Regions from separate parts of the Caulobacter sp. CCNWLW153 genome, predicted to be linked through region 3. Evidence: predicted binding sites of a transcription regulator. Region 3 holds the regulator's gene; each other region holds the start of a gene.
The links. The regulator LexA, encoded in region 3, represses DNA repair genes until DNA is damaged. The targets are predictions, from matches to a motif close to ATGTTCNCNANNTGTTCT.

Region 1 (3,271 bases), on a different contig from region 3:
ACGATGCGGTCCATGCCGCGCAGCAAGGCGCGGTCGTGGCTGGCGACGATCGCCCCGCCCTTCCAGCGCGCCAGCACCTCGCCCACCAGGCCACGCGCCCCAGCGTCGAGGTGATTGGTCGGCTCGTCCAGCAGGATCAGGTCGGGCGCGGCCAGCAACAGGGCGGCCAGGCCGGCGCGGGTCTGCTGGCCGCCGCTGAGCGCCGCGGCCGGCCGGTCGGGATCCAGGCCGTCGAGGCCCACCTCAGCCAGCGCCTCGTCCAGTCGCGACGGCAAGGTCCAGTCGGCCTCGGCGAAATCGATATCGTCGCCCTGCCCGGCCTCGATGCGCGCCAGGCGCCGCCAGGCTGCACCGACGCCCAGGCGGTCGGCGAGGATCGCGCCCTCCGGCAGATCGGGCGTCTGGTCGAGCACGCCGATCGTTCCGGACCGGGCGACGGTTCCGGCCAGGGGCGCACGCATGCCGGCGACCAGCGCCAGCAGGGTCGACTTGCCCGCGCCGTTACGACCGACCAGGCCGACGCGCTCGGCGCCGACCGACAGGTTCAGGTTTTCGAAGAGGACGCGGCCGTCAGGCGCGGCGGCGGAAACGCAGTCCAGGGTGACGTAGGACGAATTGGAGGCAGGCATGGGAAACCACGAGCAGGGAAACGGGAAGGACGAAGCGGTCTTCCGTCTGGCTGATCATGGCGGCCTCCATCAGGGGGTGGAGCGGCGGGTGTAGAGGCTGAGACGCCGCTGGGCAAGCGTCAGCACAGGCCGTCGCGCAGGCGCGGCTGGCTGGCGCGCCCATCGCGATAGGCCCGGCAGCGCGCCTGCTTGCGGGCCTCCTCGGCATGGGGCGGGGGCGGCGGCGGAAGACCGCGCGGCACGAACTTCGGCGGCTTGCGAGGGCCAGGCTGCGCATTCTCCTTCGGAATCCTGGCGGCGAAACCGCCCCAGCACCTGTCCTTCTCCTCGTCGGTCAGGTGTTCGCTCGACAGCCCCTTGCAGGCGCGGTGATAGCGACCCCATCGGAAGTCCGGATTGCCCTCCGTCAGCTTCCAGCGATCGACGGCCTTGGGGTCAAGCGTCCACGCCGGATCGATCGCCTGGGCGGCGGGACCGGCGGCTGGAGCGGCCTCGCCTTCGCCGGATGGAGCGTTCGCGCCAGCATCGGACGGGGCTTGCGATGACGCCTCGCGCGACCGGGCGGAAGACGGCGTCCTGGCCGGCGCGCGCCTGGGCGTCGGGCGCGGCTCGTCCTCCAGCCTGTCGATCTCGAACAGCATCGGCGGCGCCTCGGCCGGCGGCGAGGCGCGCTCCACCAACGCCAGCAAGCCGATCAGCACCAGGTTGGCCGCCACGCCCGCGGGCACCGCCACCGCCCATCGTCCAGCGCCCGTCCGCCCCCGCATCATCGCCCCGCCACCGAAGATTGCTCGATGGCGAATGCTCACGCTTCGATGGCGTCCGAAATTCGACCGCGCGGCGCCCGCTTTGCGCCCTTCGCGGCCTTGTCTGCTGACATCTGGTGTCAGCAGGATTGGCAGCAGGATGGCTGCGGCATTTGTTCGCATCTTGTTCTTGTGTTAATGCCGCGCCAGAACCCTACATATAGCCGCTGCGCCGCGCTCCCCACGCGGCTCCCAATCCGACCTTCGAGCGTTCCGGACACCATGGCCGAGCAACTGAACTTCATCCGCGTCCGCGGCGCCCGCGAGCACAATCTCAAGGACGTCAGCGTCGACATTCCGCGCGGCGAGCTGGTCGTGCTGACCGGCCTGTCGGGCTCGGGCAAGAGCTCGCTGGCCTTCGACACGATCTACGCCGAGGGCCAGCGACGCTATGTCGAGAGCCTGTCGGCCTACGCCCGCCAGTTCCTGGAGCTGATGAGCAAGCCTGACGTGGACCTGATCGAGGGCCTGTCGCCGGCCATCTCGATCGAGCAGAAGACCACGTCGCGCAACCCGCGCTCGACCGTCGGCACGGTGACCGAGATCCACGACTACATGCGCCTGCTGTGGGCGCGGGTCGGGGTCCCCTACTCGCCCGCCACCGGCCTGCCGATCGAAAGCCAGACCATCAGCCAGATGGTCGACAAGATCACCGTCCTGCCCGAAGGCACGCGCCTCTATCTGCTCGCTCCCGTCGTCCGCGACCGCAAGGGCGAATACAGGAAGGAGATCGCCGAGTGGCAGAAGGCCGGCTTCCAGCGGCTGAAGATCGACGGCGAATACTATCCGATCGAAGACGCCCCGGCCCTCGACAAGAAGTTCAAGCACGACATCGACGTGGTCGTGGACCGCGTGGTGACCAAGGCCGGCATGGAACAGCGCCTGGCCGACAGCCTGGAACAGGCGCTGCGCTTGGCTGATGGTCTCGCGGTGGCCGAATGGGCGACCATCGAGGAGGGCGAGAAGGAGCCGAGGCGCCTGCTGTTCTCCGAACGCTTCGCCTGCCCGGTCAGCGGCTTCACCATCGCCGAGATCGAACCGCGCCTGTTCTCGTTCAACAACCCGGCGGGCGCCTGCCCCACCTGCGACGGCCTGGGCGCGAAGCTGGCCTTCGACGCCGACCTGATCATTCCGGACAAGGACAAGACCCTGCACAAGGGCGCCGTCGCCCCTTGGGCGAAAGGGCCCTCGCCGCTCTACACCCAGACCCTGCAGGCCCTGGCGCGCCACTACGGCTTCTCGATGGACGAGCCCTGGTACAAGCTGCCGGAAAAGGCCCGGACCGTGGTGCTGAACGGCTCCAAGGGCGAGAAGATCAAGTTCACCTACGACGACAACGCCCGCAAGTACGAGGTCGACAAGCCCTTCGAGGGCGTGCTGCCGAACCTGGAGCGCCGCTGGCGCGAGACGGACTCCTCGTGGGTCCGCGAAGAACTCGGCCGCTACCAGTCCGACACCCCCTGCGAGGCCTGCGGCGGCAAGCGCCTGAAGCCCGAGGCCCTGGCCGTGAAGGTGCATGGCCTCGACATCGCCGCCGTCTCGAACCTGGCCATCCGCCCGGCCCGCGACTGGTTCAGCGCCCTGGAAGGCCACCTCTCCGACAAGCAGCTGGAGATCGCCCGCCGGATCCTGAAGGAGATCAACGACCGCCTGCGGTTCCTGGTCGATGTCGGCCTCGACTATCTGAACCTGTCGCGCGGCTCGGGCACGCTGTCGGGCGGCGAGAGCCAGCGCATCCGCCTGGCCAGCCAGATCGGCAGCGGCCTGACGGGCGTGCTGTACGTGCTCGACGAGCCGTCGATCGGCCTGCACCAGCGCGACAACACCCGCCTGCTG
Region 2 (3,271 bases), on a different contig from region 3:
GTGAACTCCAACGGGGTCGACGACGGCTTCGATCAGCGCCTGCCCATCCCCCAGCTGTTCGACCATGTGCTCGTACGCGCGCGGATCGACGGCAAGGTCTACTGGCTGGACGGCACCCTGCCGCCGGTGGCTTCGCCCAGCGCGGAGCCCATCTTCCCGTTCAGATGGGTCCTGCCCGTGACCGCGCAGGGCGGCGATCTGGAGCGAATGGAATGGCGTCCAGCCACCGCGCCCGAGGAGATCAGCCTGTTCGAGATCGACGCGCGCGCGGGTTTCGACAAGCCGGCGCGGATCGTCTCCACCGAAATCGTCCGGGGCGTGCCCGCCCTGGAACAGCAAGTGCAGTTTTCCGCGGTAAGCGAAGGACAGCTACTTGAACTCTTTCGCCAAGGCGTAACTGGCGGCGCTTGGCAAACGATCGACGACGTCAAGTGGCGCTATGACCAAAAGGCGGGTGCAAGCATCCTGACGATCAGCGGCACGGCGGCCGTGGATTGGGAGGATGACGGCTCCGGGAAGAAGTCCCTGGCGCTTCCTGGGGGCGGGTTCAACCCTCCGGAGCGACGGGTTAGGATCGATCACAAGGATGTGCCGTTCTACACCAAGCCGGAATACAGCTGCCACGTCACGACGGTGCGGCTGCCGAGCTCGACCAAGCCGAACCAATGGTCTTCCGAGAAGAGCTACGACACGCGCATCTTTGGTCGCAACTATCATCGGGCTTGGGAGCTGCGTGAGGGCGCAATTCGCATGATCCGCGGATCGCGCATCGAGCAGCCGGAGATCACGTCCGCCACCGCCCTGCGCGACAACGACAGGATCCCCGCGTTCGACAACAGCATGGGCTGGATTTTCTATCGCCCCTCGGCGGCGGGCAAGAACGCCGTGGGGGATGGAGCGAGCGTTCCCGCGACCTATGACATCGACTGGACCGCTAGTGACGTGCCCTGTGCGTCTGCTCCGGAGACCTGAGACGCCAGAAGCGATGCGATCGTCGTCCGACAACGCTGGGAGAGCGGCGGCTCGTCGGCCATGAGCCCTAGGTGGGCCGCCGCCCGGCAGCGTCAAATGGCGCTGCATGGAAGATCAAACTCGGCCGCCTCTACCTGCCCCCGCCCAACCGCTTGCGGTTGGCCCGCACCTTGGCGCGGTAGTGCTTGACCACCGCCCGGGTCGCCGCGTCGGGCGCCTGGGGCAGGCCGCCGGTCCAGAACTTCAGGCCGATGTCGGCGGCGGCGGCCATCTTCTCGGTGGTCATGCGCACCGCCTCGGCCTGGGCCTTCGCCCCGCCGCCGGCAAGGACCATGGTCCGCAGGCCGATGACGGTCGAGGCCTCCACGCCCAGCGCCCAGGCGTCCATCATCGTCGAGGGCCAGTCATCCTTGCGGCGCGCCATGGCGAAACTCCGTTGCTGGATAAGGGATCGCGCGGAGCCTTCGCCCGGTTCCGCCGCCGGTGCGACATCGCGAAACTCGACGGAACAAAATAAGAACTATAGACTGTGCGGATGGCCGTTCTCGATATCCGCCGCAAGCTCGCCATCCTCGCCGACGCCGCCAAGTACGACGCTTCCTGCGCTTCATCGGGAGGCGAAAAGCGCGACTCCGTCGGCGGCAAGGGCGTCGGCTCCACCGAGGGCATGGGCATCTGCCACGCCTACGCGCCGGACGGCCGCTGCATCAGCCTGCTGAAGATCCTGCTGACCAACTTCTGCATCTACGACTGCGCCTACTGCATCAACCGGGTGTCGTCGAACACGCCCCGGGCGCGGTTCTCGGTGAAGGAGGTCGTCGACCTCACCCTCAACTTCTACAAGCGCAACTACATCGAGGGCCTGTTCCTGTCGTCGGGGGTGATCCAGAGCGGCGACTACACGATGGAGGAGATGGTCCGCATCGCCAAAAGCCTGCGGCTGGACCACGACTTCCGCGGCTACATCCACCTGAAGCTCATCCCCGAGGCCTCGCCGGAACTGGCGACACAGGCCGGGCTCTATGCCGACCGGGTGTCGATCAACATCGAGCTGCCGCGCGACGACAGCCTGAAGTCCCTGGCCCCCGAGAAGGATGTCGGCGACATCAAGCGGGCCATGGGACGCATGCGCCTGGCGATCGAGGACAAGGCCGAGCCGGCCCGCAAGGCGCCCCGCAAGAGCTTCGCCCGCAGCCAGTCGACCCAGCTGATCGTCGGCGCCGACGCGGCGAAAGACGGCGACATCCTGGCCCGCAGCGCCTCGCTGTACGGCGCCTATCGCCTCAGCCGGGTCTACTACTCGGCCTTCAGCCCGATCCCGGACTCCAGTCACCGCCTGCCCTCGGCCCGCCCGCCCCTGCTGCGCGAGCACCGCCTCTACCAGGCCGACTGGCTGATGCGGTTCTACGGCTTCGCCCAGCCCGAGATCATCGGCCAGGGCGAGGACCTCGACCTGTCGGTCGATCCCAAGACCGCGTGGGCGCTGCGCAATCGCGACAAGTTCCCCGTCGACGTCAACGCCGCCGACCGCGAGACCCTGCTGCGCGTGCCCGGCCTGGGCGCCAAGGCCGTCGACCGCATCCTTGCGGCCCGCAGGCAGGCGCGCCTGACCATCGACGACCTCAAGCGCGTGGGCGCGGTGGTCAAGCGCGCCAGGGCCTTCGTCGTCGCCGAAGGCTGGACGCCGGGCGCGGCGACCGACGGCGAGCACCTGAAGGCCCGCCTCGTCGAACCGGCCCAGCTGAGCCTGTTCTGATGCGGGTGGTGCGGCTTTCCTCGGAGATCGACTTCGACGGCTGGCGGCTCGCGGCCCGCCGGCTGCGCGCAGAGGGCGCAGCGCCTGAAACCGTCGCTTGGACGGCGGAAAGAGACCTCTTCTCCCCTCCCCCTTGCGGGGAGGGGTCAGGGGGTGGGGGTGTGGGCGCGGAGATGGCCGATTCAGAGCCAGCTCCCCCACCCCAACCCCTCCCCGCAAGGGGGAGGGGCTTCACCGTGCCGCCCGCCTTCGTGGAACTCGCCCGCTCGGTGGTGCTTCACCGCTCCGGCGAGCGCTTCGCCCTGCTCTATCGGCTGCTGTGGCGGCTGGAGCGCGAGCCGCGGCTGATCGACAATCCGGCCGATATCGACGTCGCCAGGGCCCGCGACATGCAGAAGGCCGTCGCCCGGGCGATCCACAAGATGCACGCCTTCGTGCGCTTTCGGCTCGTCGAGACCGAGCCCGAGACCTACGCGGCCTGGTTCGAGCCGGCCCATCGCGTCACCGAGGCCGCCGCGCCGTTCTTCGTGCGGCGCTTCGCCA
Region 3 (3,271 bases):
GCCTGGCCGTCGTCGTCGATCAGCACCTGCGGGTCGATCGGCTCGTCGCCGGCATTGGCGTCGCGGGCCTTGTCGACCAGCGGCGCGCCGATGGCGTCCTTGAACGGGCCCTGGGGCCGATCGGCCACGGCCACGCCGATCTTGTCGCCGCCGACGGGTGCGTAGAAGTAATACTGGCCGCCGCGCTCGACCGCGCCCGGCGCCCAGGCCTTGGCGTCGGGCCTGGCCCACTTGAACACCGTCACGTCCAGGAACGCCCCGTCGTCGCTCCAGGTCTTCAGGTCCTTGGAGCTGTAGAGCCGCCAGGACGTCGAGTCCCAGTACTTGCCCGAGTTCGAGGCGTCGTCCGTGGCGTAGACATAGACCGTGTCGCCGAACACGTGCGGCGAGGGATCTGCGCTGAACCGCTGGGTGATCGGCTGGGCGGCGGCGCCGAGGCCGAGCGCAAGGCAGAGGGCTGCGCTGAGAGACGCAATGGGCGCGTAGGACATGGGTGCTCCTCCGATCGACCGATGGCGCGGCGCGTCTTGCACGACGCGCCGCACGGCCTTGAGCCTGAAGTAGCAGCTTCGATTAACTCAGACAAATATGCGTTCAGCGGGCCGTGACCCGCGTCGCGCCGCTACGGGTGACCTTGAAGCTGAGCGACACGCGCAATTGGCGACCCTCGGTGGGCGCGCCGCCCCGGGTGACAGCGTCGGTGCTCGCGCCCGCCAGCAGCTTCAGTGTCGCCTGGTCAAAGCCGTAGTCGACGGCTTCCACCGCCTCGATGCGACAATCGGCCAGGGCGCCGGCGGCGGCCACGCGGCAGAGGGCGGTCGTCTGCGCCGAGACGCCGCCGCGTACGGCGCGGTCGGGATAGTAGCCGGTGAAGGGCCAGCGGCCCCTGTGCAGCCCGACCTCGGCGAGCGTCAGAACCGGTTCGCCTGTCGGCGGCGCGACGGCGGCGGCCTGCGTGGCCAGCAGCAGGAGCATCATGGCTATTCCCCAGAGCAACAATGCATCGAGCCTTAAGGGGCGCTCCAGACGCAAGCAAGGCGCGAGCGCCTTTCGACACCCGCGCCTCGCGCGTCTTGCCTGGTGACGGCCGCCGTCAGTGATAGCGGCGGATCAGGCCCACCAGCTTGCCCTGCACCTCGACCTGGTCGGGACCGAAGATCCGGGTCTCGTACTTGGGGTTGGCCGCTTCCAGGGCGATCGAGCCGCCCTTCTTGCGCAGGCGCTTGAGGGTGGCTTCCTCCCCGACCAGAGCAACGACGATCTCGCCGCTGTTGGCTGTGTCGCCCTTGCGGATGATCACATAGTCGCCGTCGAGGATGCCGGCCTCGATCATCGAGTCGCCCTGCACCTCGAGGACGTAGTGCTCGCCGCCGCCCAGCATGGTCTCGGGCACCGGCAGGCGGTCGCGTTCATGCTGGATGGCGTCGATCGGCGTGCCGGCGGCGATGCGGCCCAGGATCGGCAGCTCGCGGCTGGTGTCGGGCAGGGGCGCGAGCGGGGCAGGAGCCGACGGGGCCGGACCGCCGCCCTCAAGCACCTGCGGGCGGAACGCGCCGCGGCCCTTGGGCGGGGCGGCCGTGGTGGCCTGCTGCGGCAGCTTCACCACCTCCAGCGCCCGGGCCCGGTGAGCCAGGCGACGGATGAAGCCGCGCTCTTCCAGGGCCGTGATCAGCCGGTGGATGCCCGACTTCGACGCCAGGTCCAGGGCCTCCTTCATCTCGTCGAAAGAGGGGGAGACGCCGGTCTCCTTGATCCGTTCGTGGATGAACATCAGCAGCTCGTGCTGCTTGCGGGTGAGCATGACGGCCTCGCAAGTCGTCGCGGAACAAACCGCAAACCTTTCGAATGTTCTCTAGGTGTTCTTGGTTAAGGTCAAGTGAATTGCAGCGACCGGCGTTCTTTGAAATCGAGATCGGAGACGATGTCAGAAACCACCGCCTAAGTGACTGATTTCACGCCGATTGATCGCGCTGTCCTGATGCGCTGGCGAATGCACGCCATGCCCGGATGAGCACGGATTTTCCGTGAACGGCGGGATAGGCCCGAACCGGCTTGGGTGGAAATCCGCGCGCTGGAACGCCGATTCCCGCCGCTAGGTCACCGATTCACAGCCGTCGGAACGAGCGATTCCATCGCGGTCCGGCGCCGGCCTCCCACGAGAACAGCAACACCTCGGCGCGGCCCACCAGGTTCTCGAACGGCACGAAGCCCATGCCGGTCTGGGCGGGCAGGTTCACGTCCACGGCCGGGTTCCAGGCGCAGCGGGCCTCGCCGGCCGGTATGGGGCCGGGGTCGAAGCGGCTGTCGAGCGAGTTGTCGCGATTGTCGCCCATCACGAAATAGCAGCCCTCGGGCACGCGATAGGCCGCCGTGTTGCCTGCCGCCGTACGCGGGCCGTAGCTGTTGACCAGGTGGGTCCTGCCGCCCGGCAGGGTCTCGGCGAAGCGTTCGGCCGGCAGCACGCCGAACGGCGTCTCCTCGATCCGGGTCCCCAGCGGCTGCTGGGCCACGGGCGTTCCGTTGATGCGCAGCACCCCGTCGACCATCTGAAGTTCGTCGCCGGGCAGGCCGACCAGCCGCTTGATGACGTCGGTGCGGCCGTCGCCCGGCTTCTTGAAAACCACCACGTCGCCACGCGCGGGCTCTCGCCCCATCAGCCGCCCGTGCCCGATCGCCGGGCTCAGCGGCGCCGAATGGCGGCTCCAGCCGTAGGCGAACTTGTTGACCAGGATGTAGTCGCCGATCAGCAGCGTCGGCTCCATCGAGGCCGACGGGATCGTGAAGGGCTGGCACAGCACCGTGCGCGGCACGAGCACGATGGCGGCTGTCACCGCCAGCGTCCTGGCCCATTCCAGCAGGTGCGAGCGGGCGGAAGTCTTGCCGGCGGTCATGCGAAAAGCCCCTCGATCAGTGTCCGGGACTGAATGATCCGCGTGAGCTTGGCCGAAACGTGGCCGACCGGCGTTATCGAGGCGTCTGGCGATTATCTTGGTTCTGCGCTCTCAATTCCGAGCATCCCCGCCTTCGCGGGGAAGGACGGATTTTTCCAGTCTCTTCTGAGGTCCCCAGACCTTACCCGATCAGTTCGCGCGTCGCGGCCGTCACGTCGGCCTGGCGCATCAGGCTTTCGCCCACCAGCATAGCCTTGGCGCCCGTCGCCTCCATCCGCACCACGTCGGCATGGGTGAAGAGGCCGCTTTCGGTGACCAGCAGCGAGCCTTCCGGCGCCAGCTTCGACAGCCGCTCGGTCACCGCCAGGTCGACGACGAAG

Region 1: a site for LexA is predicted at 1,549-1,566, ahead of uvrA (excinuclease ABC subunit UvrA). Genes of this name have one in related genera too.
Region 2: a site for LexA is predicted at 1,478-1,495, ahead of V6S85_RS08495 (putative DNA modification/repair radical SAM protein). Genes of this name have one in related genera too.

Annotation. Positions count from the first base shown of each region.
Region 1 covers NZ_JBAKFV010000003.1:159,489-162,759, reverse strand. The annotation lists gene V6S85_RS06320 (ABC-F family ATP-binding cassette domain-containing protein) at 1-629, opposite strand, end outside; gene V6S85_RS06310 (hypothetical protein) at 749-1,363, opposite strand; gene uvrA (excinuclease ABC subunit UvrA) at 1,658-3,271, shown strand, end outside.
Region 2 covers NZ_JBAKFV010000004.1:202,353-205,623, forward strand. The annotation lists gene V6S85_RS08485 (DUF3857 domain-containing protein) at 1-972, shown strand, start outside; gene V6S85_RS08490 (hypothetical protein) at 1,103-1,396, opposite strand; gene V6S85_RS08495 (putative DNA modification/repair radical SAM protein) at 1,508-2,728, shown strand; gene V6S85_RS08500 (UdgX family uracil-DNA binding protein) at 2,728-3,271, shown strand, end outside.
Region 3 covers NZ_JBAKFV010000001.1:732,641-735,911, forward strand. The annotation lists gene V6S85_RS03290 (family 43 glycosylhydrolase) at 1-491, opposite strand, end outside; gene V6S85_RS03295 (hypothetical protein) at 595-978, opposite strand; gene lexA (transcriptional repressor LexA) at 1,094-1,801, opposite strand; gene lepB (signal peptidase I) at 2,106-2,891, opposite strand; gene trpC (indole-3-glycerol phosphate synthase TrpC) at 3,073-3,271, opposite strand, start outside.